Regions from separate parts of the Glutamicibacter sp. NPDC055354 genome, predicted to be linked through region 3. Evidence: riboswitches for the same ligand, from Rfam matches in the RefSeq annotation. Region 3 holds a riboswitch; each other region holds the start of a gene.
What was found. Region 3 has a riboswitch for S-adenosylmethionine ahead of ACWICV_RS08375 (OsmC family protein). Riboswitches for the same ligand answer to the same signal wherever they lie in the genome.
Positions count from the first base shown of each region.

Region 1: it holds a riboswitch for S-adenosylmethionine, as region 3 does, so the genes downstream of both, ACWICV_RS11020 (O-acetylhomoserine aminocarboxypropyltransferase/cysteine synthase family protein) here and ACWICV_RS08375 (OsmC family protein) in region 3, are expected to answer to the same signal.
Region 2: it holds a riboswitch for S-adenosylmethionine, as region 3 does, so the genes downstream of both, ACWICV_RS13575 (acyl-CoA dehydrogenase family protein) here and ACWICV_RS08375 (OsmC family protein) in region 3, are expected to answer to the same signal.

Region 1 covers NZ_JBSHMB010000002.1:169,777-179,801, reverse strand. The annotation lists gene ACWICV_RS11055 (DUF4193 family protein) at 205-582, shown strand; gene ACWICV_RS11050 (IS630 family transposase) at 655-1,761, shown strand; gene ACWICV_RS11045 (MerR family transcriptional regulator) at 1,947-2,324, opposite strand; gene ACWICV_RS11040 (Hsp20/alpha crystallin family protein) at 2,387-2,821, shown strand; gene ACWICV_RS11035 (hypothetical protein) at 3,213-3,452, shown strand; gene ACWICV_RS11030 (PhzF family phenazine biosynthesis protein) at 4,270-4,584, opposite strand; gene ACWICV_RS11025 (cystathionine gamma-synthase) at 4,811-6,016, opposite strand; gene ACWICV_RS11020 (O-acetylhomoserine aminocarboxypropyltransferase/cysteine synthase family protein) at 6,013-7,320, opposite strand; SAM riboswitch class I at 7,405-7,495, opposite strand; gene ACWICV_RS11015 (LysR family transcriptional regulator) at 7,725-8,666, opposite strand; gene ACWICV_RS11010 (DUF1852 domain-containing protein) at 8,790-9,782, shown strand; gene ACWICV_RS11005 (methionine synthase) at 9,802-10,025, shown strand, end outside.
Region 2 covers NZ_JBSHMB010000003.1:54,822-64,846, forward strand. The annotation lists gene ACWICV_RS13565 (MBL fold metallo-hydrolase) at 1-817, shown strand, start outside; gene ACWICV_RS13570 (acyl-CoA dehydrogenase family protein) at 935-2,164, opposite strand; gene ACWICV_RS13575 (acyl-CoA dehydrogenase family protein) at 2,193-3,419, opposite strand; SAM riboswitch class I at 3,470-3,560, opposite strand; gene ACWICV_RS13580 (hypothetical protein) at 3,835-4,209, shown strand; gene ACWICV_RS13585 (GntP family permease) at 4,285-5,646, opposite strand; gene ACWICV_RS13590 (CdaR family transcriptional regulator) at 5,938-6,999, opposite strand; gene ACWICV_RS13595 (aldehyde dehydrogenase family protein) at 7,057-8,565, opposite strand; gene ACWICV_RS13600 (ABC transporter substrate-binding protein) at 8,766-9,770, shown strand; gene ACWICV_RS13605 (ABC transporter permease) at 9,861-10,025, shown strand, end outside.
Region 3 covers NZ_JBSHMB010000001.1:1,795,337-1,805,361, forward strand. The annotation lists gene ACWICV_RS08370 (DEAD/DEAH box helicase) at 1-1,693, opposite strand, end outside; SAM riboswitch class IV at 1,834-1,955, shown strand; gene ACWICV_RS08375 (OsmC family protein) at 1,987-2,538, shown strand; gene ACWICV_RS08380 (hypothetical protein) at 2,784-4,847, shown strand; gene ACWICV_RS08385 (L-idonate 5-dehydrogenase) at 5,525-6,580, opposite strand; gene ACWICV_RS08390 (SDR family oxidoreductase) at 6,570-7,340, opposite strand; gene ACWICV_RS08395 (hypothetical protein) at 7,575-8,177, shown strand; gene ACWICV_RS08400 (TM2 domain-containing protein) at 8,342-9,130, opposite strand; gene ACWICV_RS08405 (hypothetical protein) at 9,180-9,815, opposite strand; gene ACWICV_RS08410 (hypothetical protein) at 9,818-10,025, opposite strand, start outside.

The DNA of each region.
Region 1 (10,025 bases), on a different contig from region 3:
CCCCCGGCGGCCGCCCCGACATCCAATGAAATTCCCAGCAGACTATGGGAAACGGCCCCTCGCTACCTCATCGGCTCCTATGATCGCAGAAGATCCGAAGCGATCAGGACCTCGCATACCGCTGGATTTTGGATCAGAATCTTCAGCCAATGAAACACCTCTGACAAATAGTAAAGGAGTTTTCCTGAGCGTATCTCCATTGAATTGGCCCGGTCCCCGGGCGTCATTACCATATGCCGTCCGGATAATTCACTACAGGAGAATAGACTGGCCATTGCTACTGACTACGAGGAGGCACGACCCGACGTTGCCGAAGCATCAGAAAAGACCCTCCAAGATGTACAGAAGATGGATGCGCCCACGGCGACGAGCGTGTCAGCGGAGCTTGAAGAGAACGATTTCGCTGACGGGTTGGAACTTCCCGGCGCCATCGTTGATGAGGAACTTTCCATTAACGTGACTCCGCCAGGGAATGACGAATTCGTCTGCGGGGAGTGCTTTACTATTCGCCATCGAAGCCAGGACGAAAAACATACCAAGCAAGGCATCATCTGCCGCGATTGTGTCCATGTGCATTCATAGTCCTGCAGGCTTGGAGCTAGTGTAGCGTGCCTTTAATTCCACCTGTTTTGAGCAGGTGGGACAATTGGTTCCATGGCCAACTACGCAAAACCACGGCAGCTACGCGACAGCGACCGGGCAACCCTGGAATCCATGACCCGCGGCAAGGACTCCAACGCCTCACTGGCCTTGCGCGCCACCACCGTCCTGCTGGCCGCCGACGGCGTACCAAACCATCCACATCGTTGGATCCACCGGCTTCTCGGAACCGACGGTGCGCCGATGGCGCACCCCTACGAAGAATCCGGCATCGACGATCTTGGCGACGCGCCGCGCCCGGGCAAGCCGCGGAAGATCGACGATTTGGCGATCCTCGCCGACACCCTGGCCAACGACGGGGTTCCCCCGGCCGAACTGGGGATCTCCCACTGGTCAGCCAGGATCATGGCCGAACGCCATCAGGTCTCCTTCTCCTCGGTAGCCCGGATCTGGCGGCGCTGGAAAATCCAACCGCATCGGATCGAGACGTTAAAGTTCTCCACCGACCCGCAACTGGAAGCGAAACTGCGCGACGTGGTGGGCCTGCACCTGTCCCCACCGGAGAACCCGGTGGTGGTGAGCATTGATGATAAGACCCAGATCCAGGCCCTCTCGCGCACGCAGCCGGTGCAGCCGTTGGCTCCTGAGCATCCGTTGCAGCAAACTCATGACTATCGGCGCAACGGCACTACCACGCTTTTCGCGGCGTTGGATGTCCTCACCGGGAAGCTGAGCGCGAGCAAGTTCTACCAGAAGCACACCAACGTCGAGTTCGTGGACTTCTTGCAGCAGGTCGCCGAGGCGAACCCCGAGATCGACTTGCACGTGAGCTGCGATAACTACGCCACGCACAAACACCGGAACGTGTTGGACTGGCTAGCAGCGAACCCACGGGTGACCTTGCATTTCACCCCGACCAGTTGCTCCTGGTTGAACATCGTGGAGACCTTCTTCGGGATCATCACCCGCCAGTGCCTGAAGAGATCAAACTTTGCATCGATTCCCGAGCTGGAGGCCGCGGTGCACCGGTATATCGAACGGTACAACGAGGACGCGAAGCCGTTTGCCTGGACGAAGACCGCGGATCACCTCTTGAGCAAGATGATTCGCAAGGCGAAGGCTAATGTGTTGGAGCTGGATGAAACCCAACCAAATAATTAACACGGAACACTAGCACTCTCCACTATTTGCTCCATAGAGAAGGTTCAGGAGGGACCAGTCCGCCAAACAGCAAGGGCCACTGCCAAGTGCTCGAGCAGAACGTGCATTTTCAGGCTCCGCGGCGCCTAGGCAAGAATTCGTCGGCGCCCTGCCGAGAAGCATAGACCCTCAACGGTCTTGATAATTCAATCCGCGCCTTGCCGATGAGACTGCTTTGCAAGTGCCTTACGCAACCCCTCATTTTCAGATTCCAGCTCCAAGATGATGCCAATGCCTGCCAAATTCACGCCTCGATCAATCAACTCTGAGATTTGCTGCAACCGAGCTAAATCCTTGGCTTGATACCTGCGCGTGCCACCGCTGGTACGTGACGGGGTGATCAAACCACGCAACTCATACAACCGCACTGTTTGCACACTCACTCCCACACTCTGGGCAGCGGCAGCAATCGAATGCGATCCAGCAACAGGAACGGATCGCGGCGAATTTTTTGTCATTTCTTGCTTCCAATAGGCTTGCATGAACTCAGAATCCCATGCTATAAAATCTACATCGTTAGACATAGATCTAACGGAAAGTGAATTGCAGCATCGTAGAGAGTCACACCAGAAAGGAATGAGTTCAGATGATGCAGACCGAGGTACTTCGCGATTTCGACCGCTTGGTACAGCGAGCTTTCAACACCCAGCTCAGCTCCGTACCTGTCCACCCAATGCCAATGGAGGCTTGGAAGGACGACACCGGATTTCACGCTGAGTTCGACCTGCCAGGGGTCGACGCCGAGCAGATCGACATGGCAGTGGAAAAGAACATCCTGACCATCCGCGCTGAACGCGCCAAACCAGGAGACCGCCAGCACATCGCCGGCTCGGAACGACTCTGGGGCCATTTCACCCGGGAACTTATCCTTGGGGATCATTTGGACACTGAAAGTATCCGGGCCATCTACGTGGATGGCGTGCTACGTGTCGACATCGCTGTCGCCGAGAGTGCCAAACCCCGCCGGATTCAGGTCGCGGTCGGCCAAGGCAAGAAGAACCCCAAGGAAATCACCAGTTAACCCAAGAAAGCCCCCTTGGAGGCCTGTGCGGAGATGATGTGTCATGTCTGCCCACATTGATTCGGAACTTGATCCGCTGGTCGCTGATGACGAGTTGCTTCTGGCCATATACGAGCTCGAGCTATCCACAGCTTCCCGTCAGCATCAGCCGCCTCGATCGCACCTTTGCACCTCGATCGAGGATGTTCCGCGGCCCAGTCAGCGGTGCCCGGAAGGAACTAACGAAATACGAACAATTCAACGTTCAGTGCGTCGGGCGGGTCCCGTCCGGGTGTATTCACGCTCGCCACCGAACAAGAGATGACTCCCGGGGAAACTTTTAAGGAGTGGTTGATTCGGGGGTGCGTCCGGAACGCACCGGACGCACCCTGGCAACGAAAGGATCAGCACCATGCGTGAATCATTGCTCAACGTCCACCTCAATGACGAGCAAATCGAAGTTCTCAATGCTGCGCTGTGCGCCTACCGAGACCATTTCAGCGAGCTTCTTGAGTTGAACGAAGAAACAGAAGGACCGCAAGCTCGCGAGAACAACAAGTACTGGCAGAGCAAAGTCCACGCGATTCAAGAATTGATCGATCAAGTCAACGACTCACTGTATGGTTCCCAACCCCGGGAGGGGCCTCAATAACTTCACAGGCATTCCGCCACCGCACACTATTCACCTATCTGCCTGGTGATCGTCGACCTTCGAGTGTTGGAATAGGCGTTTCGAGGCTAGGTACCGTGTTTAGGAGACTGATCGAATATAGGTCATCGAGCCGGCGGCCCGCTGCAGCGCGTGCTCCGCGATCCTGCGAATGTTCTCGCGGACCGTGGAGCACGCGCAAATGAATCAGCATGGTCAGTGCCCCTGCTGCGGCATCGCCCAAAGGCGTGTGCGCCGCGATGTCGGGGAGCGGTTGGGCGAGACTGAGTGGATTAATCCGGGTTTCCCAGCTCGCGGAGCGTTTCAAGGGTACGTTCGGTGCCGGCTATCCGATGTGCCCAGATCACGCGCCTGCTATCGGCCCTCATGTATCTCAGTCATGCTTCCCATCGCGACCGGCTGGCGATGTGGCTCGATTCCCCGCGCTCGGTAAGCACCTTTTCCGCGCCAGCGGCACGCATCTTGGCTTCCTGCGGCGTTGGGGTCCCCTGGTGCCGGCTTACTCGCGCGTATCCGATAATTGCCATAGCAACAACAGGACCTTGAGCCCTTCGACCTATTTTGGTTTTAAACGGCGTTTCTGACATGCAAAGACCCTGCTTATCGCCGGAGCCGGTAAATGTTAGTTGCGACCGGCGGCTAAGACCAGTACCAGACAGAGGTTCTTGGCATGAATTTCCTCTTCAGCCATGGCGCCAGGGCGAAGGATCTTCCGCCGTCTCGGCTGGCGAACTCCTGACGTGGATGTGCCTGCTCAGAGCAGATGGACGTCGCACTGTCATCAGACTGCCGTTGTGCCTCAGTATAGGATACTGGCCGTTCCTCCGGCCCACACCATCCTGCCCTGGAATCTGACTGCGTGCTCGCCGGACCTGCCCATCAGCGTTCTCCGGGAGGCTCGATAGTTCGCAGGTGTCTTCGCAGTATTGGTGAGCCATTGGACGCCCGAGGCGTTCATCGATCCGCATACCTGATCCTCGAACACGTTGGCTTCAGGGGAGAAAGTGTGCAGCTCGAACGCATGCGGCGATCCCCCGGCGTGCGCGCCGACGGCACCGACCTTCGCATTGGGCAAGTCGGGTTCCAAGGCCTGAACCTCCTCGGAGGAGCCCACTGCACCACGGCCCCGTCCTTGCCATCGCCAACTAATGGATTTCGCGGCATAGGCGGCTCCTCGAAAGCAATCGTCGTGAGGGGCGCAGATCGCGATGCCGGAGATCATTAGGTTGGAACCCAGATTTGCAAGCTTGGAGTGCCCCGGAGGCGCGAATCGCTAAGCGGTGCCGACGTCTTGCACGCGGGCCTTCCTGTGCGGACGGCCCGCGTGCTGCGACGGCAGGTCAGGCGGTAGCCAGGCTGCGGTGCTGGATGCTGTCGGCCTCGGAAGCCTTCGCGGCTGCGGCCAGCCCGCGTTCCAGATCGGCAATCAGGTCCTCGGGCTCCTCGATGCCCACCGAGAGGCGGACCAAGTTCGCTGGAATCTCCAGCGGTGTGCCGATCAGCGAAGCGTGGGTCATTTCGCGCGGATAGCAGACCAGGGATTCAACCCCACCCAGGGACACCGAGAGCTGGAAGTATTCCATGGACTCGGCGAAGGCGCGGGCTGCCGCTTCATCGGAGAGCTGCAGTGAGAGGATCCCGCCGAAACCGCGCTGCTGGCGCTTGGCGAGCTCGTGGCCCGGATGGCTTTCCAGCCCGGGATAGTAGACGCGGGCGACCTCGGGACGGTCATCGAGCCAGCGGGCCAGAGTGGTTGCGGTGGCGCAGTGGCGTTCCATGCGCAGGCCCAGGGTCTTCAGCCCGCGGGCGGCCAGGTAGGAATCCTGCGGACCGGAGACCGCTCCCCCGGCGAACTGCTGGTAGCCGACGGCTTCGGCCAACGATTGGCCGCGGTGCAGGTAGTCTGCCACGATGACCGCCCCGCCGAGAACGTCGGAGTGCCCCCCAATGTACTTGGTGGTCGAGTGCACCACCGCGTGCGCTCCGAAGTCAAGCGGCCGCTGCAGGTACGGGGTGGCGAAGGTGTTGTCCACGACCAGCAGGGCGCCGTGTTCGCGGGCGATGGCCGCCCAGCCGGCCAGGTCGGCGATGCCCAGCAGCGGGTTGGATGGGGTTTCCACCCAGAGCAGCGCGGTGTTCGGGCGCATCGCGGCGCGCACCGCATCCAGATTGGTGATGTCCACCGCCGAAGAGGTGATCCCCCATTTGCCGTGCAGCTTCGAGATCAGCCGGTTGGTGCCGCCGTAGCCGTCGGCACCCAGCACGATGTGGTCGCCTGGCGCCAGTACCGCGCGCAGCAGCGCGTCTTCGGCGGCGATGCCCGAGGCGAAGGCGAATCCGGCGGTCCCGCCTTCCAGTGCGGTGAGCTGCTCTTGGAATCCGTCGCGGGTGGGGTTCGAGCCGCGGGAGTATTCATGCCCGGAACGCAGCACGTTGATGCCGTCCTGGATGAAGGTGCTGGTCTGGTAGATCGGGGGCACGACCGCCCCGGTGTGCGGATCCTTGTGCTGGCCGGCGTGCACGGCCAGGGTGTTGAAGCCGCTCATGCGAAGCTCACTTCCTTGGTGTCGGCGGTGGTTGCGGCCAGCGCGAGATCCAGCGATTGGGTGATGTCTGCCAGCAGGTCGGCTGGGTCTTCCAGTCCCACCGACAGGCGCAGGGTCGAGGTGTTCAGCCCGGCGGCTGCCAGCTGCGCCTCGGAGAGCCGGCAGTGCGTCATGGTGGCCGGGTGGGCGACCATGGTGCGGGTATCGCCCACATTCGCGGCCAGGCTGATCAGCTTGAGCCCGTCAATGACCGGGGAAACCAGGGATGGGTGGGCCAGCTCGATGGCCAGCACGCAGCCGGTGCCCTTCGGCGCCAGCGCCCGGGCCAGCTCGTGGCTGGGGTGCTCGGGCAGCGCGGGGTGGTGGATGGCGGCAATGCCCGGATACTCGGCAAGCGCGTCGATCAGCCGGGCGACGCTGCGCTGCACGTGGGCCGCGCGCACCGGCAGGGTCTCGATGCCTGCAAGGATGCCCTGGGCGCTGGCCGGTGCGAGGGTCGGGCCCAGATCGTGCAGGAACTTGGAACGAACCAGCATCGCGTAGGCCGCCGGCCCGTGGCGTTCAAGCAGCGAAGCGCCATTCAGCCGCACCCGCGGCGCGGCGATCTGCGGCCAGCGGGAGGAATCGGAGAAATCGAAGGTTCCCGAATCCACCACTATCCCGCCGAGCACCGAGCCGTGCCCGGCCAGAGCCTTGGTGGCCGAGTGCACCACGATGTCCGCTCCGAGTTCCAGCGGGCGCACGTTCAGCGGGGTGGCCAGGGTGTTGTCCACCACCACCGGGATGTTGCGCTCGTGCGCGATGGCCGCAATGGCCGGGATGTCGGCCACGGTGCACAGCGGGTTGGAGACCGATTCTAAGAAGAACGCCCGGGTGTCCTCCTCAATGGCAGCGGCCCAGGCGGCCGGATCGGCTTGGTCGACAAAGCTGACGCGGATCCCGAAGTCGGCGAAGGTGTCGGTGAACAAATCCACGGTGCCGCCGTAGAGCGAGGAGGAAGCCACAATGTGCTTGGGTCCCTGGGTCAGGGCCAGCAGGGACAGGGCCACGGCAGCCTGCCCGGTGGCGGTGGCCACCGCGTGGGCCCCGCCTTCCAGGGCGGCCACGCGCTGTTCGAGAATCGCAACGGTGGGGTTGCCGGTGCGCGAGTAGGTGAAGCCGGCCTGGCGCAGGGCGAACTTCTCCACCGCTTCGGCGTGCGATGCGAATTGGTAGGCCGCGGAATTGTGCAGTGGCGGCAGCATCGGGCGGAAGTCTCCGCTCGGGCGGTACCCTGCGTGCACCGCGTCGGTTTCCTGGCTCATGGCTCCTCCTCGATTCTCTGCGAGGGAGTGCACCGATTGGCATCGTGCGGCGGCACGAAGCTACGCAAAAACGCGTTCGGAACTGCTCCATCGTTCCTGGCGGTAGCACCTTTCGGTTTCCCGATGGTTGCTGCGGCGTCTCCGAGCCAGATCTCTCAGCCGCTCTTGATGGGTTGTTCTTCCATGGTTGGCTATCCGCCGCAAACGGTGCAAGCGGTATCCGGCGCCCGGCTTCATACAAGGCCGCCAGGCTTCATATGACTTCTCGTTGTCATGATGACGCGGTGGCCGGCAGCACTTTATGACGCGACCTTTTGAGATGAATCGGCGTGATGCAGGGGTTTTGCTGGAAGTTTGTGACGATGTGCCGGTGCTCGATGACCGGGGGTTACGCTGCTGGCGGCTCAGCCGAGCACTTCTACCCCGAAGCTGGCGACCACCGTTCGCACTTCTTGCAGGTAGCGCTGGGCCTGGTCGGTGAGCGGGATAGCGGCGTGGTCGATCCAGCCGATTTCGATGCGCTCCTCGATGGCCAGCGGGATGGCCACGATGGAGGGATCCAGCTCGTCGCTGATGATGCCGGTGGAGATCGTGTACCCGCCCAAGCCGATCATGAGGTTGAAGATGGTGGCGCGGTCCGAGACCTGGATTTCGCGTTGGCTGGAGCGCGTGGAGAGCACCTCCTCGGCGAAGTAGAAGGAATTATTCGCGCCCTGGTCGAAGGTCAGCCGGGGCAGGTCTTCGAGGTCTTCGAGCGTGACCTGGGTTCGGGTGGCCAGCGGGTTGCTGCGCGAGATGAAGATGTGCGGATCAGCCAGGAACAGCGGGTGGAAGACCAGCCGGGATTCGCGCAGCAGCTTGTCGATGACCTTTCGGTTGAAGTCGTTGCGGTACAGGATCCCGATGTCGCTGCGCAGCGTGCGCACGTCCTCGATGATCTGCTCGGTGCGGGTCTCGCGCAGCGAAAACTGGTATTCCTCGGCCCCGCTGGCCTGCACCATCCGAACAAAAGCATCCACCGAAAACGAGTAGTGCTGGGTGGAGACGCCCAGCAGCCGCCGGGCGGAGGGGCGGCCGAGATAGCGATGTTCAAGAAGCTCCACCTGCTCGAGGACCTGCCGGGCGTAGCCGAGGAATTCGGCGCCTTCGGCGGTGAGCGTTACTCCCCTGGCCGAACGCATCAGCAAGGTGCGCCCCACCCGTGATTCAAGCTCCTTCATCGCTGAGGACATGCTGGGCTGTGCGACGTAAATCAGGTCGGCGGCAGCCGAAATCGACCCCTCGGAGGCCACCGCCACGAAATAGCGAAGTTGCTGCAGCGTCAAACCATTTGTTCCCTGAACCATAGCCAGAGTCTATATGAATCCATAGTTATATCGAGTTACCCGATATCAAGAATCACCCTGCATGATTGACGCATCGACTTCCCCTCGGCCCACCACGGCCCCCAAAGAAACAGATTGGCCATCATGGCAGACGCGTTGACCTTCAGCATTAGCACCACTAAATTCGACGAGAATTACACCCCGTCAGCAAATTCGCGCACCACCACGAACTTCGCCAATTTGGCGCGTGGAGAGCGCCGCGCAGAGAACCTGAACAATGCTCTAACAATGATCAACCGCCGCTTCAATTCCTTGGCTCACTGGGACAATCCCCAAGGAGACCGATATGCGCTGGAATTGGAAATCATTTCTGCCAACGTGCATTTCACTGCCGATAATAACGACCAGAAATTTCCCCTTTTAGAAGTCCTTGAAACCACGATCGTGGATAAACTCCTAGGCACTCGAACCCAGGGAATAGTCGGCAATAATTTTTCGTCGTACGTCCGCGACTATGACTTCAGTGTGGTGCTTCCTGCGCAGAGTCGTGGCGCCGGCACCCCAGTTCTTCCCGAAGATTTTGGCGATCTCCACGGGCAACTTTTCCAGCACTTCCTTAACTCGCAGGCCTATGGTCAGCGTTTTGAGCAGCTACCGGTGATCTGCATCAGCGTCTCGACTTCCAAGACCTATTTCCGCACCGGCAACAGCCACCCAGTGCTCGGTTTGGAATACCAGCAGGACGAAAATTCATTGACCGATGCGTACTTCGGGAAAATGGGCTTGAGCGTCCGCTACTTCATGCCGCCAGGTGCCGTGGCACCGCTGGCGTTCTACTTCCGCGGTGACCTGCTCAACGACTACACCAATCTGCAGCTGATCAGCCTGATCAGCACCATGGAGACCTTCCAGAAGATCTACCGCCCGGAAATCTACAATGCCAACTCGGGAGCGCCTGCCGTGTACCACCCGAGTCTCGGCGCCCAGGACTTCTCCCCTACCCGCGTTTTTTATGACCGCGAAGAACGAACCCAGCTAGGCAAGACCCAAGGGAAGTTCGCCGAAGAGCATTTCATTATTCCGAATCGCGAACTGCTCGATCAGTGGTCTTCCTCCTACCCGACTCCTGTCGCCTGATATTCCGAAAGATTCTTCTATGACTTCCCCGCTTATCCCCACGTCTATTGTCGGCAGTCTGCCCAAACCTTCATGGCTTGCCGAGCCTGAAAAACTTTGGTCCCCCTGGAAGCTTGAAAGCGCGCAAGTGCGCGAGGGCCAGCAAGATGCCATGCGCGCAGCAGTGCTTGAACAGACCCAGCGCGGCATCGACATCATTTCCGACGGCGAGCAGTCGCGCCAGCACTTTGTCACCACATTCAT
Region 2 (10,025 bases), on a different contig from region 3:
GCATTCAGACCACGTCATTGACCTGAATTCTGTCATGGTCCTGGGCGGCCTTGGGTTCCGCGGCACCGAGGGTCGGCAGGTTCCTGTTTTCGGACCGGGTGATCGAGGAGTGCTGCCCTCGATGCAGACAGCGGCCGAAGAGCCGGAAGCCATATTTCCGCAGTCGCCCACACCCGGGACCAACGCCATGGTCAACTTGCTGCTGCGCGCCCATGCGACAGATCTCAACGATCGCCGACGGGATTCGGCGGCACCTGATATTTCGGATATTTTCCATGGCGTAGATATCGAGATTCCCGCCGGCACAGGCTTCCACCCCAACCACAACAACCATCCGGACATGGAGCCTTTTGAAATATACGCTGATCGGCATGTAAAAATTAGCGCTATCCTGGTCCAGCACCAACCTATCGCTCCGGCATTCGCATTCCGCTTTGATTCGAGATATGGATCGGTCGTGGTTTCCGGCGATACAGCGCCAAGCGCAAATCTTGCGCGCCTGTCCCAAGGCTGCGACTTGCTGTTCCATGAAGCTATTGATCTGGAGGCCATCGCTCGTAGCTACCCGCATGCTTCATCCTCCGAACTGGAAGCGAGCATGGGACATCATCGGCGCGCGCACACCACCGCAGAAGACGCAGGTCGAATCGCCCAGCGGGCTGGAGCACGGAACTTGGCGCTGCATCATTTGGTTCCCGCTGGATCTGGAATGGAAGTTTGGCAGCGGGCTTCGAAACAGTTCTCTGGCGGCCTCTTCGTGCCCCGCGACTTGGATATCTTCCATATCGCAAGTGGCACGGTTACCCAGGTGCGCTAGGGCCAAGGCCGGCAGCTATCCGTCAGGCGACTGGAACGATGGTCGATCAATTGCCCCGGGCCGACGACCACGAGCCCAGCACCGGCAAAGGATGCTGGGCTCGCAAGACCATGGAATCTACTTTGATGCACCAATCGCCCACACGCGCGGAAGCTCGGTGCCATTGACCGCCAGGTCGCCAATCAACCGCGCCTTGAACACCCAGGGGTTGTGGTTGCCGGCGGTACGGGCATTGCGCCAGTGCCGGTCCAGGTTCTTGGTAACGCTCGTGGCGCTGGCGGCCAGCGCATCAAAAGCGTGGGTGATCGCGTTGAGGACCAATGGCGTGAGCACCACCTGCGCCTGGGCACTGGCCAGCTCTGCCGCATCGTTGGCTGCTTCGTCCTCTTCCCCGGTCACCTCGCCGGTGTGCAGCGCCTGCGCAGTTTCATAGGCTCCCTGCAATGCCGTCGACACTCGTTCCACCGTTGCCGCGGCAGCGAAGGCCGCCGCGGAGACCTCGCCGATCACCTGCAGCAGCTGCGGGTCTTCGGCCGCCAGATTGGCCGCGGCATGGCTGAAGGTCCGCTTGCGCGCCTTCAGCTCGGCGGCGAAGTCGCGCTCGGCTGCTTTGGCGGAGCCGGCCAGAACAGCGAGCAGCACCTGCTGGTAGAAAGCTGTCTGGTACTTGAAACGCGTATCGAAGTCGATGAGGTCTTCTTCGGCGACAATCGCATCGGTGAAGGTGGAGGTGCCGGTACCCGTGGTGCGCTGGCCGAAGCCATCCCAGTCATCGGCCAGCTCGACGCCGGGCTGGTGGCGGTTGACTGCGGCGATCACGCGCTTTCCGGTGTCGGTGCGCTCTGCGTAGGTATCGAGCCAGTCGGCGAAGATCGAGCCGGTGGAGTAGTACTTGGTGCCGTTGATCTTGAATCCGCCCTCGCCGTCCGGGGTGACCTTGGTGATCACGTCCCCGACCTTGACGGTGCCGACCTCGGTCCAGGAGTTACCCACCAGTTCTCCCGCCACGAAGCGGGCCAGCCACTTGTCGCGCCCCGGGCCGGGGGCCGCAACCAGACGGTCCTCGACGAAGGCGAAGTGCGCGCGCAGTGCTTGGGCAATATTGGAATCCGCCGCCGCGAGATCCACGAAGAGCTCGAAGAGTTCGGGCAGCGTAGCACCGGCACCCCCGTGCGATTCCGGGACCCGAACCGCGCCAAAGCCAGCAGCGGCCAGGTCCGCGACCTGCTGGTAGGGCAATTCGCCGGTGCGGTCGCGTTCAGCTGCACCCTGCGCAATGCGCGCGAAGAGCGGTGCGAAGCGGTTTTTGAGGCCTGCGAGTCGATTGCCAGTTGCAAGTACAGTCATCGTTCAGTCCAATCCGGGAGAAGTTTTCTTAGGTGTACAGCGAGAGCGGCTGGGACTCTCCGCGCAGGAAGTAGGCGCCGACCTCGATCTTCTTGTAGTCCACTGGGTCGTGCAGCGAATGGGTGCGCACATTGCGCCAGTACAGGTCCAGACCCACCGAGTTCGCAGTCGAAGATGAACCGGTCACCTCGAAGATCCGGTTCGCCACATCCACTCCCACCTCAGTGGAGACCACCTTGGCTTCAGCAATTTCCACGGCCAACGCCGCTCGTTCGGGCTGGGTGACTTCCCCGGCCTTCGAGAGCAGGGCATCGAATTTCCGGCCCAGCTTCTCGGTCAGCGCCGCCACTGCTGCAGTGCGGGCTTTGAGCTCTCCGACGGTGCGCTGGAAGATCGGGTCCTGCGAGTAGGTCTCTGCCTGCGAGAACAGCCAGGCGTTCTTGCGGCCCAGCAAGATCTGCTTGCCGCGCTCCAGTGCTCCCTGGGCGATGCCCAGGTAGAAGTTGGCGAAGGCCAACTGGATACCGGGGGTAAGCAGGGTGGAGACCGGTTCATCGGTGACGAATCCCAGCAAGTCCCCTGCTTCGAGCCGCACGTTGTGGAACTTCAAGGAATTCGACGCGCTCAGCCGCTGTCCCAGGTAGTCCCAGTCGTCAACGATTTCCAAGCCATCGATATCGCGTGGCAGAACCAACGCGAGAATCTGCCCGTCGTATTCTCCGCCCTGGACCAGCGCGTTGATGACGATGACCTCGCCAACACCGGAACCCGTGGAGAATCGCTTGGCTCCATGCAGTCGGTAGCCGTCCCCTTCGGCGCTCAGCGTCAAATCCGGATCCACTGGATTCACCGAATCGCCCCAGAGCCAGCCACCTTCCACGGTGCGCTGCCACCATGCCCCTTGGGCTTCTGCCGGGGCATAGAACGCAATGCCGGACTGGTTGATGTAGTGGTAAGCCAGCAACTGCGAGATGGATCCATCAGCTGCGGCCAGTATGCGGACAACTTCGAAGGCCGTTTCCCAATGGGCTCCGGCTCCGCCGAATTCTGCAGGCACTAAGAGATTGAGCAACCCGGCTTCGCGCAGCAGCTGCACTTCGGCGAAAGGCTGGGCGTTCTTTCGGTCGCGTTCGAGCGCGTCAGCCGCCAGCTTGTCAGCTACTTGCTGGGCGACGTCGCGCCAATGAGCCAGTTCAGCTTCATCAGCAGTGCCGGTGTAGGGCACGCGCGGCAATTGGGTATCCAGTACAGTCATCTTCGTTCTCCTCTTGGGCTATGGATTCCGAAGGATGCAGAAAATCTGCGGATCCATCGAACCTGGCGTTAGCACTACCTGCGGAGTGCAGGCTTGCTGCGGCGTCTCGGAGCCAGGCCTCTCAGCCGCTCTGGATGGGTTGTGCTCCGAGTCAAGCATTGCTGGCAGGTCCTCGGGAAGGGCGCTGTCATGCGGAGGAACAGCAGGACAAAATACGTCATCTTCGCGCCTTCGCCCTGCCGGAAAACGGGCGGATAAGACGTCATATGACCTTCGCATGACGCAATTGGCATGCTGGAACTGGATTTCAAAGGCGTTCCCCTAGGCATCGATTGGGAACACAGCGTGGATCAGGGCACTTCCATGCGACCGCATAGAATGGCCATTCAAGATCAATCGGCAGAAGAGGCGGCAAGTGGATCCAGCAGGCGTGATTGCCTTCATGTTCGGGTTGCTGAGCATAACGCTGGTCGCAGCGTTCCTCGCCCCAATGGCACGGGACCGGAAGCTCGCTCGCAATGCGGCGATCGGCATCAAGACGCGCCACACCTTGGCCAGCGATGGGGCCTGGCTCGCCGGGCATCAGCAGGCTGCGCCCCTGCTTGCCGCGGCTTCCTGGGCCGGTTGGGCGGCATTGGCCAGCGCAGCAGTTCTCTGCCTGCTGGGCCAATTCGGTTTCTCCTTCGCCGCGACCGGAGCCGGCTACCTGGCCGCCATCGCGTTGCTGGTGATCTCGACTGCCACAGCGAATAAGGCCGTGCGGAGCTTCCCGGCGGCAGGCCTGGGCTAATCCAGCACTGCTTAAAGCAACGGATCGCGCCATCTGCCGATGGCGCGATCCGTTGCTTTCTTGGAAGCCGTGCTGCTAAAGCAGTACGGCTCCCAGGACCAGTACAGTCAGGAACCCCGCGGTGCCCTGGATGGCGGTAGCCACGCTCAGGGTCTTGTAGGCGGTGATCACCGGAATGCGGCTGAGCTGCGAGACGACCCAGAAGTAGGAGTCGTTGGCGTGCGAGACAACCATCGCACCGGCGCCTACTGCCAATACGGATAGCACCATGCCCAGCTCCGAACCCAATCCCAGGGAGCCGAGCATCGGAGCGACCAGCGCGGAAGTGGTCACCATAGAGACGGTGGACGAGCCCTGGGCGGACTTCAGCGCAGCGGCGATCAGGAATGGCACAGCCAGGCCCAAGCCCAGTCCGCTGAGTGAATCCGAAAGAATCGTGGTCAGATCCGACGCGGCCAGGACCGCGCCGAAGCCGGCGCCGGCACCGGTGATCAGCAAGATCGGAGCAGCGGTGCGTACAGCTTCGTTCATCTGCTCATTGAAGACCGCCAGCTTGCTGCCACCGCTCAAAAGGAAAGTCGAGGAGATCAAGCCGAAGATCAGCGCAATAACCGGCGTCCCCAAGAAGGAAAGGATTTCCAGGGCAGTGCCTTCGCCCATCGGGTGCGAGGGCAGCTTCGCAATGGATGCGACACAGATCAGCACCAGCGGAACCAGGATCGGCATGAAGGCCAGCGCCGGGCTGGGCAATTTTCCGAAGCTTGCACGCAGCTGCTCATAGTCGAGTTCGGAGATGTCATTGTGGTCGTCGCTTGGCAACGGGGTCCATTGGGACTTGTTGAAGCGGCTGGCGTAGGCCAAGCCAGCAAGTGCCGAGATGGCCGCAACGGGCAATCCGACTGCGATGATCAAGCCCAGGTTATCGGCAATGCCGATGCTTTCGGCCGCGGCCAGCGGGCCCGGAGTTGGAGGCACCATGGTGTGGGTCGCGTACAGGCCGGTCATCAGGGCGATGGAAGTTGCCAGCCCGGAGACCCCGGTACGCAGGGTGATGGCTTTGCGCAGCGAGTTGAGCACCACGTATCCCGAGTCGCAGAAGACCGGAATGGAAACGATGTAGCCGATAATCGATAGCGTGAGGTTGGGGAACCGGGTACCGAGGACCTTGATCAGCGCATCTGCCATGGAGATCGCGGCGCCGGATTTCTCCAGGATGACACCGATCATCGTTCCGAACAGGATCACCAGTCCGATATTTCCCATGGTGCTGCCGAAAGCCGTGGTGACCGTCGAAGCCACGTCGGCCAGCGGAATCCGGTAGGCGAAGGCCGCCAGGATAGCGGCGCCAACGAGGGCGAGGAATGGGCTGATCTTCAGGCGTGCTGTGACCATCACGATGGCCACAACAAGGATCAGCAGAACAAGCAGTTCGTACACGGCGGGTTGGCTCCTTTGCCAATATCGGTAGTTCTCTGCGTCCAGCCCGCAATGGCTCAACGGGTGGACCAGCCCTATCGGCAAAGCCGCTCAAGGCTTTGCCCGTTGGGCTAGACGCCACCGTGCCACCCCGGTTTCGGGCGCAAAGATCGATCATCCTGCCAATACTAGGAAAAGTGACCCCGAATACCTATGGGCACACGACCATATTTGCCTGGGTTCGAAAGAGCCAATGTGTGCAAACATCCCACCCTTCCCAGCCCCGGCGCCAGCTCCCCTAGTTTCCAGGGCCTAGAAAACATGCAGCTGGCCCAAGGCCACTCTCGCGTAGATGGAATGCTGGAGTTTCAGGGATTCGCTGGACCGCCGAATATCGACGCCGCTGACCTGGCTTATCCGCTCAAGTCTTTGCACCAAGGTATTGCGGTGAATATGCAGATCCGTGGCCGCTTGGCTCATCGAAGCAGCTGTCGCAACGACCAGCAGGGTTCTGGCTTGTTCCTCATTGAGCTGCATCGCTGGAGCAGCTGCATGGTCCAAGCTGCGGGCTGGGGTGCGGGCGATAGCCACAGCAATTTCCCGGCTCCACATGCGGCGCCGCGCGTGGGATGGCACGAGTGCCGGATAGCCCACCAATACGCGCAGCACTTCGGTTTCGGCCATGAGATCCTCGGCCTTTTCGACAGGCGCGGAGACCAGGAAACGTTCCTGGCCCATGCGCTCGGGAGCGAAAGCTGGCTCGCTGGCAGCGCAAAGCCTCCAGTACGCGCCGGAAAGGCTAATCCATGACGTGCGGTGATGATCCTTCGCCGGCTCTTCGAGCGACGGATCCCCCACGCTTCGGGGCAGCCAAGCTTCAATGCATTTCGGCCCGCGCAAACCATGCGCTGCGAGCGAGCGGTCGATCACTTCAGGCGCAACGCGACCGGCGATCAACGCAGAGATAATGTCGCGGGCTTCGGTCTCGCGCCGCGCGCTGCGAGAGTGCTCGCGTTCCTGGGCGAAGAGCAATTGAACGGTCAATGCAATCAGGCCGGCCAGCGGTTCCACCTCGTGGGGAGCTCCGGTCACGCCCACAACGCCGCAGAGCTGGTCGTTCAGCACCAGCGGCACATTGACCCCGGGCTGGGTTCCGGCCGAGCCGTCGGCCTGGTTGACACGGATGATGTTGTTGCGGCGGATCGCCTCTGCGCTGCCGTCGTGGTGGGTACCGATACGCGCAGCATCCGTAGAAGCAATGATGACTCCGTGAGCATTCATGATGTTCACATTGCGGTTGATGGTCGGCGCAATCGTGTCGACGACTTTCTGCGCCAACGCGCTAGCCAGCCGGGGTTGCTCCTTTTCGCTCATGAGCTCATCCTATCGGCCCGGGACTGCGCAAAGCAGTCCCGGATTAGAACATTGCCGCTAGTCGAGCTTGACGGTGACCGACTTCAGCGAGGTGTAGGCCTCGATGCCTTCACGGCCATTTTCCGCGCCCCACCCCGACTGCTTGAATCCGCCGAACGGCATGTTCGCATCCATGCCGGCACCGGTATTCACCCTGACGTTGCCGGCCTGGATTTTCTTGGCGAAGGTCAACGCGCGGGAAATGTCCTGGGTGAAGATCACCGAATTGAGGCCGTAGTCGGTGTCGTTGGCCCGGCGCAGCACCTCAGCCAGCGAATCCTCGTCGCCGAAGGTGCTCACCGAGAGAACCGGCCCGAAGATCTCATCCTTGGCGATGGACATGTCCGGACTGACATTTTTCAGCACGGTCGGCTGCACGAAGAATCCTTTTCCGCCTTCGGCCAAGCCACCGGCAACGAGTTCCGCGCCATCAGCGATGCCCGCCTCGATGTACCCCAGCACGCGCTCGCGCTGCACCTGGGAGATCAGCGGGCCCAGCTGGGTTCCTTCTGCCAGGCCAGCGCCCAGCTTGAGGTTCTTCGCGAATCCGGCGATGCCTTCGATGACCTGGTCTGCGATGTCTTCGTGGACATACAGTCGCGACCCTGCCGCGCAGACCTGGCCGGAGTTGCCGAAGATGCTCATGGCCGCGGCCGGAATGGCCTTGTCCAGATCCGCGTCGGGATAGATCACCACCGGGGATTTGCCGCCCAGCTCAAGGCTCAGCCGCTTGAGATTGCCCGCTGCCGACGCCAGCAGCTTCTTGCCTACCGCGGTGGATCCGGTGAAGGAGAGCTTGTCAACATCCGGATGGTCGGCGAGCGCTTGGCCAGCCACCGGCCCCAAGCCCTGGACCACGTTCAGCACACCGGCCGGGATGCCTGCTTCAAGCGCAATCTGCGCCATGCGCACGGCGGTCAGCGGGGTCAGCTCCGCGGGCTTGAGCACGACGGTGCAGCCGGACGCCAGCGCCGGAGCCACCTTGGACAGCGCAATGGTGAAGGGGACATTCCATGGCACGATCAGTGCGGCCACGCCCAAGGCTTGGCGCTGGGTATAGGCGTGCCAGGTTCCTGGCAGGGAAATATCGCGGGTTTCGCCGTTGAGCTTGGTGGCCCAGCCGGCGAAGTAGCGCAAGGTCTCGATGCCCGCGGGCAGCTCGCCAAAGCGGGCGATGTTGAAGGGCTTCCCGCAGTTCAGGGACTCCAGGGTAGCCAATTCATCGAGGTTCGCTTCCAATGCGTCAGCGAAGCGGTGCAGCGACCGCTGGCGTGCTGCCGGGGTCATTTCTGCCCAGGGCCCGGACTCGAACGCTGCACGGGCGGCAGCTACTGCGCGGTCGATGTCCGCTGCGGTGGCAGCCGTCGTCTCGGTCAGCAGCTGGCCAGTGGAGGGATCGGTTACCGGCAGCTTTTCCCCCGAGCCAGCGACCTCCTGGCCATTGATCACCAGCGGAAGGGGCGTGGCCGCCAAAGCGGCGCGAAGCTGCTGAGCCAGCGGAACGGCGGAAAGATCTGTTGCTGTCATGGAATGTATCTCCTGGTCTGCCCGGCGCGCTTCGTCGTTGGCATCATTTTGAATGTGAGTCTTGCCACACAATCATACTAAAGATATATTGTGATTCAAGGAATACATTTTGATGCTCAATGTACTTCTTCTTCCGGGAGCCGACCCCGGTCGACAACTCGCAGCCTTCGCCTAGGCACCAAGCTTTCAAGGAGATCCCCATGGTCACGAAACGACGTTTTGCACGGAAGGCCTTCTCCGGCCTCGCAGTCTCTGCCCTCGCAATCGGCACCCTGGCCGCGTGCGGATCCAGCGAGGAGGCCAGCGCCGACGGCCCGGTGAAGCTGCGCGTCGCCATTGCTCCGATCCAGTTCGAAACCGCACGCATCGCTGAAGAGAAGGGCTACTTCGAGGACCAGGGCCTAGACGTTGAATTGGTCAATGGCGCCGACCCCGCCGCGCTGCTGGCCCAGGTGGTCTCCGGTGACGTGAACGTTGCCATCGGCTCGTGGATCAACGTTGCCACCTCCTTCTCCCAAGGTGTTCCGATCCAGGTCATTGGCGGCAACGGCATGGTCGACCCGGAAGCCGACAACTCCGGCGTCATGGTGGCCAAGGATTCCGGGGTCAAGGAACTGGCAGACCTGAAGGGCAAGACCATTGGCGTAGTTGGTGTGAAGTCCGGTGGCGACATCCCCGTGCTCCAGGCATTGGAAGCGGCCGGCGTGAAGGAAAAGGAAGTCACGGAAGTTGCTGTTCCCTACGCGGGCATGGAAGCGGCCCTGGAACAAGGCACCGTGGATGCAGTAGTACCTGCCGACTCCTTCTACCACCAGATGTCGGAGAAGGGCTACCAGACCATCTCCAACCCGGTACAGGAATTCCAGTCCAGCATGCCGGTAACCGTTTGGACCGTGCAGAAGCAGTGGCTGGAGCAGAATGGCGAGACCGCCAAGAAGTTCGACGCAGCTATGCAGGATGCCGTGAAGTTCTACTCGGACCCGGCCAATCTGGAGGAAGTCCGCAAGGTCCACGCCGAAGCCAACCAGATCGATGTAGCCGATGCGCCCAAGACCTTCGTCCCGGCGGACGTCACCTTCAACGTGGCTGAAGCCCAATCCGGCATCGATGCCATGGTCCACTTCGGCCTGGTCGAGAACAAGGTCATCGTCGAAGATGTGCTCTGGGACGAAGCCCCTACCCGGGCTTCGGCAGACGCCAAGTAGCCCACTTCCGCTTCGCCCAACCGGTGGCGCCATCCCCTGCGCTGGCGCCACCAGCACCCCTAGCTTGCAACTGCTTACTCAAGGATTCCCATGAAAGAGTCAACGATTTCACCGGGTCTGCTCTGGACCCTGCGCATCGTGGCCATCGCCGCCCTGCTGGGCATCTGGCAACTGGTGATCGCCTCAGGAACCATGCCCTCCATGCTCCCCGGCGTGGAAAAGATCTTCTCTGCCATCGCCGAAGCCCTGGGCCAA
Region 3 (10,025 bases):
TCAACTTATGGATGCGGATCGTATCGCCCTGCACCGTGCCCAGCTCCCCGGCCTCTGATATCAGCTGGCGCAGCTGCGTGAAATCTGCACCATCAATCGGGATCACCGTAAGGTCATCGAGGACGAGATACTCATCTTGCTTGGTCAAGGCCTCCAGCAGCAGTGGGAACGGGACCTTGGTCTCGTCCAGGAGCACTTCCACAGACAAGTCGAACCAGTCCCCCGTGCTTTCGCCGGCTTCGACACTGACAGCGGCCGGCGCGTGGCTGATCCGGTACTTCGGCAGCCTGTTCTGCTCTTCAACGACCACATCAGGATGCTCTGCCAAGAGCGGCAATGCGTAGACCAAGAAATCGATGGATTCGGAGGTGCTGAATTCCTTCGGCGGGAAGATTCCTGAAGAGGTCAGTTGCCCCAAGGAAGCCTGCGCGCCGAGCTTGTCCTGCACCGAAGCAGCAATTTCCTTTTCCACGGCATACTGGCGGGGGCCCGCGGAGGCGTACTCCCAGGAATAGCTCACGGTCAGCGGAGTTCGGATGCTCTCCAGGGACAGCTTGAGGCTGGGGCGTGCTGGAACAGGGATGCTGTAGCTGTCATCCTCGCTCTTCAACGGTGCCATCAGGCGCAATCGATCCAGGTGCTGGCGCTCGAAAAGCTCAACGCCTTCCTGCGGGATGGATTGCGCACCGGATTCAATAAATGTGGCCAGTTCCTTCGTGACCGGTTCAGCGAACCGGGCCAAACCGATTTCCCTGGCCTTCGGCAAGGGGCTGGACGCGTAAGTCAACAAGGTCGGCGGCGTGCCTATGGGCAAGAGGTAGACGTGCTCTTCGCTCGGCCCGCGCAGCTTCCCTTCCATGCTCAGGCCATGTTCACCGCGACGCACATCCACGTGTGCCATGGCTGGTTGCTCGCTGAACTCCACCGGGGCCTTGGCCGTAGAACCACCGTTGACGATCTGCACTCCAGCTTCACGCAGGGCTTCGAACGCATCCAGCAGGTCCTGGCCTGGAAGATCCATCAAGGAGATCCACTCCTTGGGATCCCACGAATGGCGATAAGTATCTTGTTCAACGTGTTCACGCAACCGGTCCAGTTCAACGACCGCACGACGCTGCTTCTTGGAGAACCGCGCATCAAAAGCAACATTGCGCCAGCTGATCCCGGTTTGGATCCAGGGGCTCTTGGTTCCCTGGCGGGCCGGGCGTGCCTGCAAGGTCAGCGCGTCCTCGCCGCCATAACGGGGTTCGCTGACCACTTTCAGGATCAATCCCAGCGGTTCTTCGACAGCCAGCGGCTCATCGGAAATGACTGGAAGCAGACGGTCAAGGGTACGTTCCCACTGCGGCTTGCTATTGCGTTTCCATGCGTGGGGATCCACCCCGGAGTCGGAGACGAAGAAGCCCTGGTCTTCTTCGGTGGTGACCTCGATGAGCAAGGCGGCGACATCTTCACAGGACTGAACCCCCGGATGCTTCCCGCAGAAGCTGGTGAAGCTGATATTGCCCTCGGTGATTTCCAATTGGGCCATCACCGATTCGCGCAGCACCACACCGGAGATGCGGGTAGATCCCGGTTGCATTACCCGGTTGGCGATCTGCACTTTTCCGGAATCACACAGGAACTGGCCCAGGTTGTATTCGGATTCGGTCACCAAGGTCTGGGCCGCAGAAAGTGTCAGCTGGAATTCCATACTCGCCGTTCATTGTTCGTGCAGTGGGCGCCCGAGAGCTAGATTCCATCTTAGCGAGCCGGAAAGCAAGATGCCCGGTGACGAAAAGTTACTTCTGCCCTTTACCCGCGGGCCCTGCAACCGATAGAAATTAATCACTGAATCACGAGTTCCACTCTTTGAGCCCTGGCTGAATGGACGGCAACCCTCCTGCGTCATTGTGCGGGGTGCCCCAGGTGAAGATTCGACGCATCTTGACAGCCAAGATGCGTAAGCGATGGCGCCCCTTGCGCCAGAAAGGGGATCAATTCCCCATGACTAATGCAGCATCTGCCCCAACCGTATCCGAAGACCGCGCACAGCGCCTGCAGGAAGCAGGCAAGGGCTGGGGCGAACGAATTTCGGCTGCCCCGCAAAGTGCCCAATTGACTTTCACCGTCGAGGGCGAAGGCTTCGATTCAGTAGCCAGCAACATTGTCTCGGGCAAGCACACCTTCCAGGTCGACGAGCCAGCTGCCCTGGGTGGCAGCGACCTGGCCGCAAGCCCCGTGGAATACGCGCTCGGAGCGCTCATCTCCTGCCAGGTTGTGGTCTACCGCTTGTACGCGCAGAACCTCGGCATCCAGGTGGACGAGGTAAAGATTGTGGCCAATGGCCACCTAGATGTCCGTGGCCTGTTCGGCATTGACAAGTCCATCCGCCCGGGATTCTCGTCGGTGGATCTGGACATCCAGATCACCGGCCCGGAATCGGCCGAACGCTATGAAGAACTGCGCCAGGCAGTGGATGCCCATTGCCCGGTGCTGGACCTCTTCGCCAATCCGGTACCGGTCAATACCGCTGTGAGCATCGCAGGTTCAAACTAATTTTATAGAGGCGTATCGCCACCGCTCACCATGACGCCGGTGGCGATACGCGTCTGACGGCACGGTGTTTCCCGCCGCCTAAACATAATTTGCGCGATCAGTGATATCCCCTGGACAGGCAATATGTTCAGATTGGAAAGCCCGCCTCTGACTAGTAGTTCAGCCTCTCGACTCATTGTGCATTGATGGGTAGAATTCGCTATCATCATTACCTCATCTTGGGTATAAGCGCAGAGGAATCACTGATGCAAATTGCTGGTAGAACCATCATGTCGGCGGCACTTGCGGCAGTACTTGCGTTGCCCCCTGCTGCGGCCGGTGCCGTCACAACGGACATCGACGACTCTCAGCCACCAGAAATTATCGACGTCACCATCGACAAACCGGTACTAATGCCGGGTGAAACCGGAACGTATACGGTACGATTCACCGACGAGAATCCCCTCTCAGAATCGGAATACATAAACTGGTCGCCACAGACTTTGCCATTATGGTCTGAAGTGACCAGCGAAAAACTTCACGGCGGCAACATCATTCCGGGAAGCCTGAGCACCGACGCTAATGGCGTTACCAGCTACCAGCTCCAGTTTAGGATCTTGGACAACGCCCCGTACGGTCACTATGACAATTCAAGCTCGATGGTGGTTCCCGACGCGCGAGGAAATTACACTGACGTAGCGGCTCCAACATTCCAAGTTGACGACCCGCGGCATCCCATCGATAACGAGCCCATTATTACCGGAGACCGGACCGTAGGCCAGAATCTGGCTGCATCAATCTCGGCCCCCGGAGCTAGCCTCCAATTTCAGTGGAATCTTGACAGCGATTCGGCTCCACAGCTCGTGGGCACAACGAAAACTATTGCGGTGCTTCCCCAGTGGGGTGGCGGCAACCTCGAGCTTCTAGCTACGGCAACCTGGCCTGACGGCAAACAACTCACCCGCCGCAGCTTCAGCGGCTACATTCAAAATCAAATCGTCGATCTGGGGTCAGTGACGTTCAGTGCACCGCCGGCCGTTGGAACACGGACGCAGGCAATATTTACGCCTAATCCCGAGCTACCCTTCGAGTTGCCCTGGTCCGAGGTTCAGGTGCATTCCGTTGCCGAGCTGAACATCGTTGATGCATCCTTCAGCCCCTTCCCTGGGGGCGAAGGCGTCCCGCTCCGGGCAGTATTGAACTATGAACTTCCCGACGGCTATCAAGCACTTAGTACCCCCGAGACGAGCGCAGTTATTGGCCCCGGAACATGGCAAACTGGACCGCCCGTGATCGTTGGCAGCACAGTGACCGACAGTGAACTCACTGTCAACACCGGCACGTGGTCTGGTAGCCCGCAAGACTTCCAGTTCCAATGGTTCCGAAACGGAACGGCCATTCCGATGGCCGTATTCCCGAATCTCAAGCTCACACCGGCTGATGTTGGTGCGAAGATCTCGGTCCGGACCACTGCTTTTTGGCCCAATGCCACCCCGACTTTCTCCGCTGTTTCGGCTCCAGTGCTGGTGCGCAAGGCAGCGTTGCCGAAGATCAGGGTTGAGCTGGGCGGAACGGCGAAGGTTGGAAAGAGACTCAAGGCGAATGTCACCGGTCGATACGACGGCACCAAGCTAAGCTACCAGTGGCTGCGCAACGGAAGGGTCATTTTCAAGGCCACTAAATCAACGTACACGGCTACCGTCGCCGATCGAGCCGCCAAGTTGTCGGTGAAAGTTTCTGCCACTCGTGAAGGCTACACCTCACTGGTTGCCACCAGCGCCGGTAAGTCTGTTGCCGCGGGTACTCTTGCCAAAGGCGACATCAAGGTTACCGGAACACCAAAGGTGGGCAAGACCCTGAAATCCATCCACTCCGGAGGAACCCAGGGCTCCAAGCTGAAGTACCAGTGGTTGCGTAATGGTCAGAAGATCAAATCCGCTACCCAGAGCACCTACCGGCTAATTCCAGCGGATCGGTCAACAAAGGTCAGTGTCAAGGTATCGGCTAGCAAACCCGGTTTCAAGAATACTTCGATCACCAGCGACTCCAAGCGTATTGGTTATGGCACGTTGACTAAGGGCAAGGTAAAGACCTCAGGAACTCTTAAGGCCGGACGAACCTTGTCGGCCCAAACCAGCGGGTGGACGGCAGGCAGCAAGCTCAGCTACCAGTGGTTGCGCAATGGCAACAAGATCAAGGGTGCCACCAAATCGAGCTATACGCTCACCCCCAAGGATCGCAAAACCAAGATCTCGTTGAAAGTTCGAGCCTCCAAAAAGGGATATGCCACAACGCCCTATGTCTCTAGCGCTCGGCGGACCGTGAAATAAGACGGCCTAGACTGTGAGCACTTTCTTCCCTGACCAGAGCATGAGACCCGAACTGTTTTTGTGCTGCTGGGCAGGCAGGAGTTCGGCTGTGACCTGCCGGGAATATGGCCTCAAGCCTTGAGCTGAACTTGAATCCGTATATCAAGCTAGTATTCTGCCCGACGACCGAACTATTTTGCGGTTACAGCCAACCGGCTGCGCAGTACTCTGACGGGTTTACCGCGAGCGCTGCATCAGCCGAGCCATCTCCAAGACGCTCCCATGCGGCAGCGAGATCGGCACGAAGCCAACCGCCCAAAACCCACTAGTTCCAGTGGTGATGATTTCGGATGCGGCCGGGGACTAGTCCCGAAGAAGACCTCTATCAAAGAACTTTGGATGCCTTGGCTTATCCCCGGAACGCGCATCAGAATCGCGCTCAGAACCGTTTTGGACAGTTTCGGAACCTTCTTCGAATCTTGCCCGTTCGCGAGTCATATGCTGGCAAGCGAGAATACATTGGCCAGAGACGGGACGGCCATCCAGCTCAGACGGGTTTTCTTCGGCTCGTGCTGCCGCGGCGTCATTGATGGTTCGCGGGTAAAACCCAGTACTAGGCTATGACCCGGCTTGAACAGTGCCCACGGCTCCGGTTCCAAATGATCCAGAAGCGGAACCGTGGGATTTTTTACGCTTGTTTATTCCCCCAGGAAGTTCAGCAAGACCTTGCCCGAGCGCCCCGAATCCTTCGCCGTTTCAAAGGCTTCAAGCGAATCGGCCACCGGGAACTCGTGGGTTACCGCCTCGGAAACCTGCAGCGACCCGTCGGCCAGGGCAGCAAGCACCTGGTCGATTTCGTCGTTGAAGCGGAAGGAACCAACCAGTTCCAGCTCGCGGGTAATAGCCAGCGAAATAAGCGCCGGCTGTTCTCCTGAGGGCAGCAACCCGACCATGACCACTCGACCGCCGCGCACGGCACCGCGCACTGCGGAGGCCAACCCGCAGAAGTTGCCGCTGGCCTCGATCACCACGTCCGCGCCCACCTGGGCAAGAGCTTCCTGGTCATCGGCTCGCAAGGTGGAGGTGGCACCGAGTTTCCCGGCGATTTCCAACGGCTTCTCGTGCATGTCCACTGCGATGATTTCTTTGGCTCCGGCACGCTGGAGCACTGCTACAGCGAGAGCTCCGATCGGCCCAGCACCAATAACCAGCACCTTCTTGCCGGCGACTTCACCGGCGCGCGACACCGCATGCCAAGCAACCGCAGCCGGTTCTGCCAGTGCGGCATCACGCAGTGACAGGCCAACGGGTAGTTCACGCAGCATGCGTGATGGCAGGTTCACTTCGCGGGCGAATGCGCCCTCGGTGTGCGGGTAGCGGGCGGCCGAGCCCAGATAGGTGCACCCCGGGGAAAGATTCGGGCGGTCGGCCGGGTAGGGTTCCCCGGTCTCGCCTGGTGTTGCCGGGTGCACGGCGACTTTGGTTCCGGCTGCCGGCCCGCTGCCGTCAGCGGCGGCCTGCATGACGGTCCCAACGATTTCATGCCCGAGAACCATTGGAGCCTTGAGGATCGATTCCCCGGCGGCGCCGTGGCTCCAGTAATGCAAGTCTGATCCGCAAATACCGCCGTAAGCGATGGCAACGCGTGCTTCATCTGCTCGCGGCGCTGCCAGCTCGATTTGTTCAATACGCAAATCACCGGCTGCATGGGCCACGACGGCCAACGTGCTGGTGGCGAGGGAATTAGACGACAACGCTCATGCCTCCGTCGATGAAAATGGTCTGCCCGTTCACGTAGTTCGATCCATCCGAGGCCAACCAGACTGCTGGTCCGGCCAGATCCTCGACAGTTCCCCAACGGGCAGCCGGGGTGCGGCCCAGAATCCAGGAGTTGAATTTCTCGTCATCCACCAGATTCTGCGTCATCTCGGTGTGGATGTAGCCCGGTGCGATGCCGTTGATTTGCAGTCCCGAACCAGCCCATTCGGCGGTCATGGCGCGGGTGAGATTGCGCAGGCCTCCCTTGGCCGCACTATAGGCGGAGATGGTGGGGCGGGCCAAGTCGGTTTGCACCGAGCAGATGTTGATGATCTTGCCTTCGCCACGCTGCACCATGGAGCGTGCGACCTCTCGGCCTACCAGGAATGCGCTGGTGAGGTTCGTGTCAATCACACGCTGCCAGTCAGCCACCTCCAGATCCAGCATGGGCACGCGGTGCTGGATACCCGCGTTGTTCACCAAAATGCGGATGGGGCCGATGTTCTTTTCAATGGCTGCGATGTTCTCGCGCACGGCGGCATCATCGGTGACATCGAAGCAGGCGCTATGGATTCTTTCGGTGCCATAGCGTCTGCTGAATTCGGCAACGGTTTCGGCCAGGCGTTGCTCGTCGCGGCCATGCAGGATGATGGTGGCACCGGCATCCGCCAAGGCACTGGCAAGTTCGCGGCCAATGCCGCGGGAGGATCCGGTGACCAGGGCCAGGCGTCCGGACAGGTCAAAAAGTTGGCTCATGAATTCCCTCGCATGAAGTGTCGATGGTACATCGACGGGAACTCATCAGCGGTATGAACCAGCTGTTAGATCCGAAAAATCAGCCCCGTCGCTTCCCTAAAACATATCAGACTTATGATGCCCAACACAGCTAAAAGTAGGATTTAAGAGCTTCAGTTTCAGCAAGCGTCAGAACATCTCGGATGCCCTGAACATCGGGACTTACACGTCTTCAAATATTGATGTCAGGATAGGATGATGGACTCATCGACGACGTTGATTGAGGGTAGCGAAATCCCTCTTTGGATTCAGCTTTCCCGAGCGCACGAAGACTACACGAGCGACACTTCAGAACACTACGACGAGGTTCTTGAAGAGGTGACTGAACGATTTGCCAAGACCGGCTCCCTCGGGAAAGCTGACATTGGTTCTTTGCTTCTATGGAAACGGCTCAGAGCCGATACCAAGTGGGCAAGGAAGCTCATGAACACCTCGGACCTAGTGGTACGTGAGGCCACTGAAATCGTACTCAAGTACGCGAATGACGAGCTGCTCAGCGTTCCGGAAGCCGCCAAGAAATCACGAAGCGCTCTAGGATCACTGCCCGGGTTCACCACCGGTGACGCGCTAGCTTCAGCGGTCATCGTCGCCGCTGCACCGAATCGAATGGCCATTTACGATCGCCGTGCGCACCATGGTTTGACGTTCCTCGGCATTCAGTTGGCAAACAGTCGCGGCCGGTACCGCCGGTACATGCAAGAAGTGGAAGTTCTCATTCAGCTCCTTGATGAACATGACCAAACGTGGACGGCCAGAGAAATCGACCAAGCCTTGTTCGCTTTGGGCAACCAACGATAATTTCAAGAATCGATGCTACGAACGGATAGTCGCCCACGTAAGTCCAAGACTTGCGTGGGCGACTACCTTTGTCCAAACCCCGGTGGGTCCTCTTCCCCATAAGAGTTCCCACCGGAGCACATTTCCGAGGAGTTTCTCCCAAATGATCCGCCTCGGAATCTCTGTTAGCGCTTTTCTTCGATGGTGAGGGTCCAGCCGTCGAAGTTTGCAGCGTTCACATCCAGGAAGTACTTGCCCGCGGTCTTGTGCAGAGCCGTTTCTTCGCTAACCGGACCGTCAATCATGGCTTCGGGAAGCCCGCCGTCCTTCATCAGATCCGTCCCCTCGGTGAGAATGTAGATCGCGCCAAGGGACATGTCTTCGCCACCCTTGAATGAATAGGTCATACGGGCTTCAGCCCCGGTGAGCTCGAACACCTTGCTGGCCTTGTCGGTCTTTCCATCGAGGGTAATGACCTCCTGCCACGTGGCCTCCGCAGGTTCCTCTGCCACGGGTTCTTCTTCAACAGCAGCCTGCTCAGTTGCTGCAGCAGTCGCCGAAGCCTTGATGGTTGGTTCTTCAACGACAGATGGTGCGTTGGTGACCGCTTGATCCACAGCCTTTCCGGCAGAGACCCCGGTGCTGATTCCAATGACTGCGCCGATGGCGATCAGAACGATGCTGATGATCAATGCCAGCTTCTTGTGCTGTGCGTAGCCCTCCAACGGGCGACGGAACTTATCGGTCATGCCACCGGAAAGGATGATGATGAGATCGATAAGGGACCAAATTCCGAAACCGCCGAAAGTCAGCAGCTTCAGCAGGCCGGTGCCCACCTTGCCCAGATAGAAACGGTCAATGCCCAGTCCACCTAGCAGCAGGGAAAGCAGCCAGGTCGTGACGAATGACTTCGGCGGCAGGTGCGGCACGGGGTACTGCGCCATTGGTGATGGTTGTGCATTGGTGTAGCTCATGGTGACTCCTCGAAATTGTGATGATCATTGTTTTTTGGTGTGCGGGCTTCTACTGCTTCACCCAGGTGCCGCAGCGCTGCGATTCGAAGTCCTGGCCCTTTTTCACGGTGACGGTCGGACGTCCACCACCGGGGATGCCGTTGTCGATGATGTCGCTGCCATTGGTACCGGTTTGGAGAACTGCCCAATAGCACCTGCTGCCCACGGCTTCCTTGGCGCGATAGGTGCCGGCCTTGATGTCGCTGCCGACTGTCCATACGCCGTCTTCGACGGAATTCTCCAGCTGTTCTGCCTCGATCTTTCCGACCGCCTTTTCGCGGGCAACGACCTTGTCTTCCGCATCCTGCAGTTCCTTGTCACGCGTATCCAGATTGGCGGCCTGTTCATCCAGGGCGGCGCCGCGTTCCTCCACGGCTTCTTCCCTGCCGGCGATTCCGGCTTCAAGCTCGTCGAAGTCGGATTGGAGCGAATCCCGTTCCGCGGCCACCGCAGAATGCGACTCGGACAGGGTCAGGTATTCCTCGGATTCCTTCGGATTGACGAGGTTCATACCCCAGAACACGCCGCCAACTAGGGCTCCGACGACGAGGGTCGAGGAAAGGACCAGACCCCAACGCTTCTTCTTGCCCTCTGGATTGTCCACGGCCTCAGCCGGGAGCATCGATGATGATTGATTCTCACTCATGGCTATTTCGCTCCTTCGATGAGCACGTTGACGCCGGTGTCCGGGTGGTAGGACCAGCTGGCCTGCAGCGATTCCCACGTATCGCTCTGGGTTCCATCCAGCGCCCGGGTGCGGCCCATCTTCTGCTGGGTTACTTCCGGTACGTCCAGCTCGTTGAGCATGCAGTAATAGGCAGCGAGGTTGGAGGTACCGCTGTCCAAGTAGTCTTCG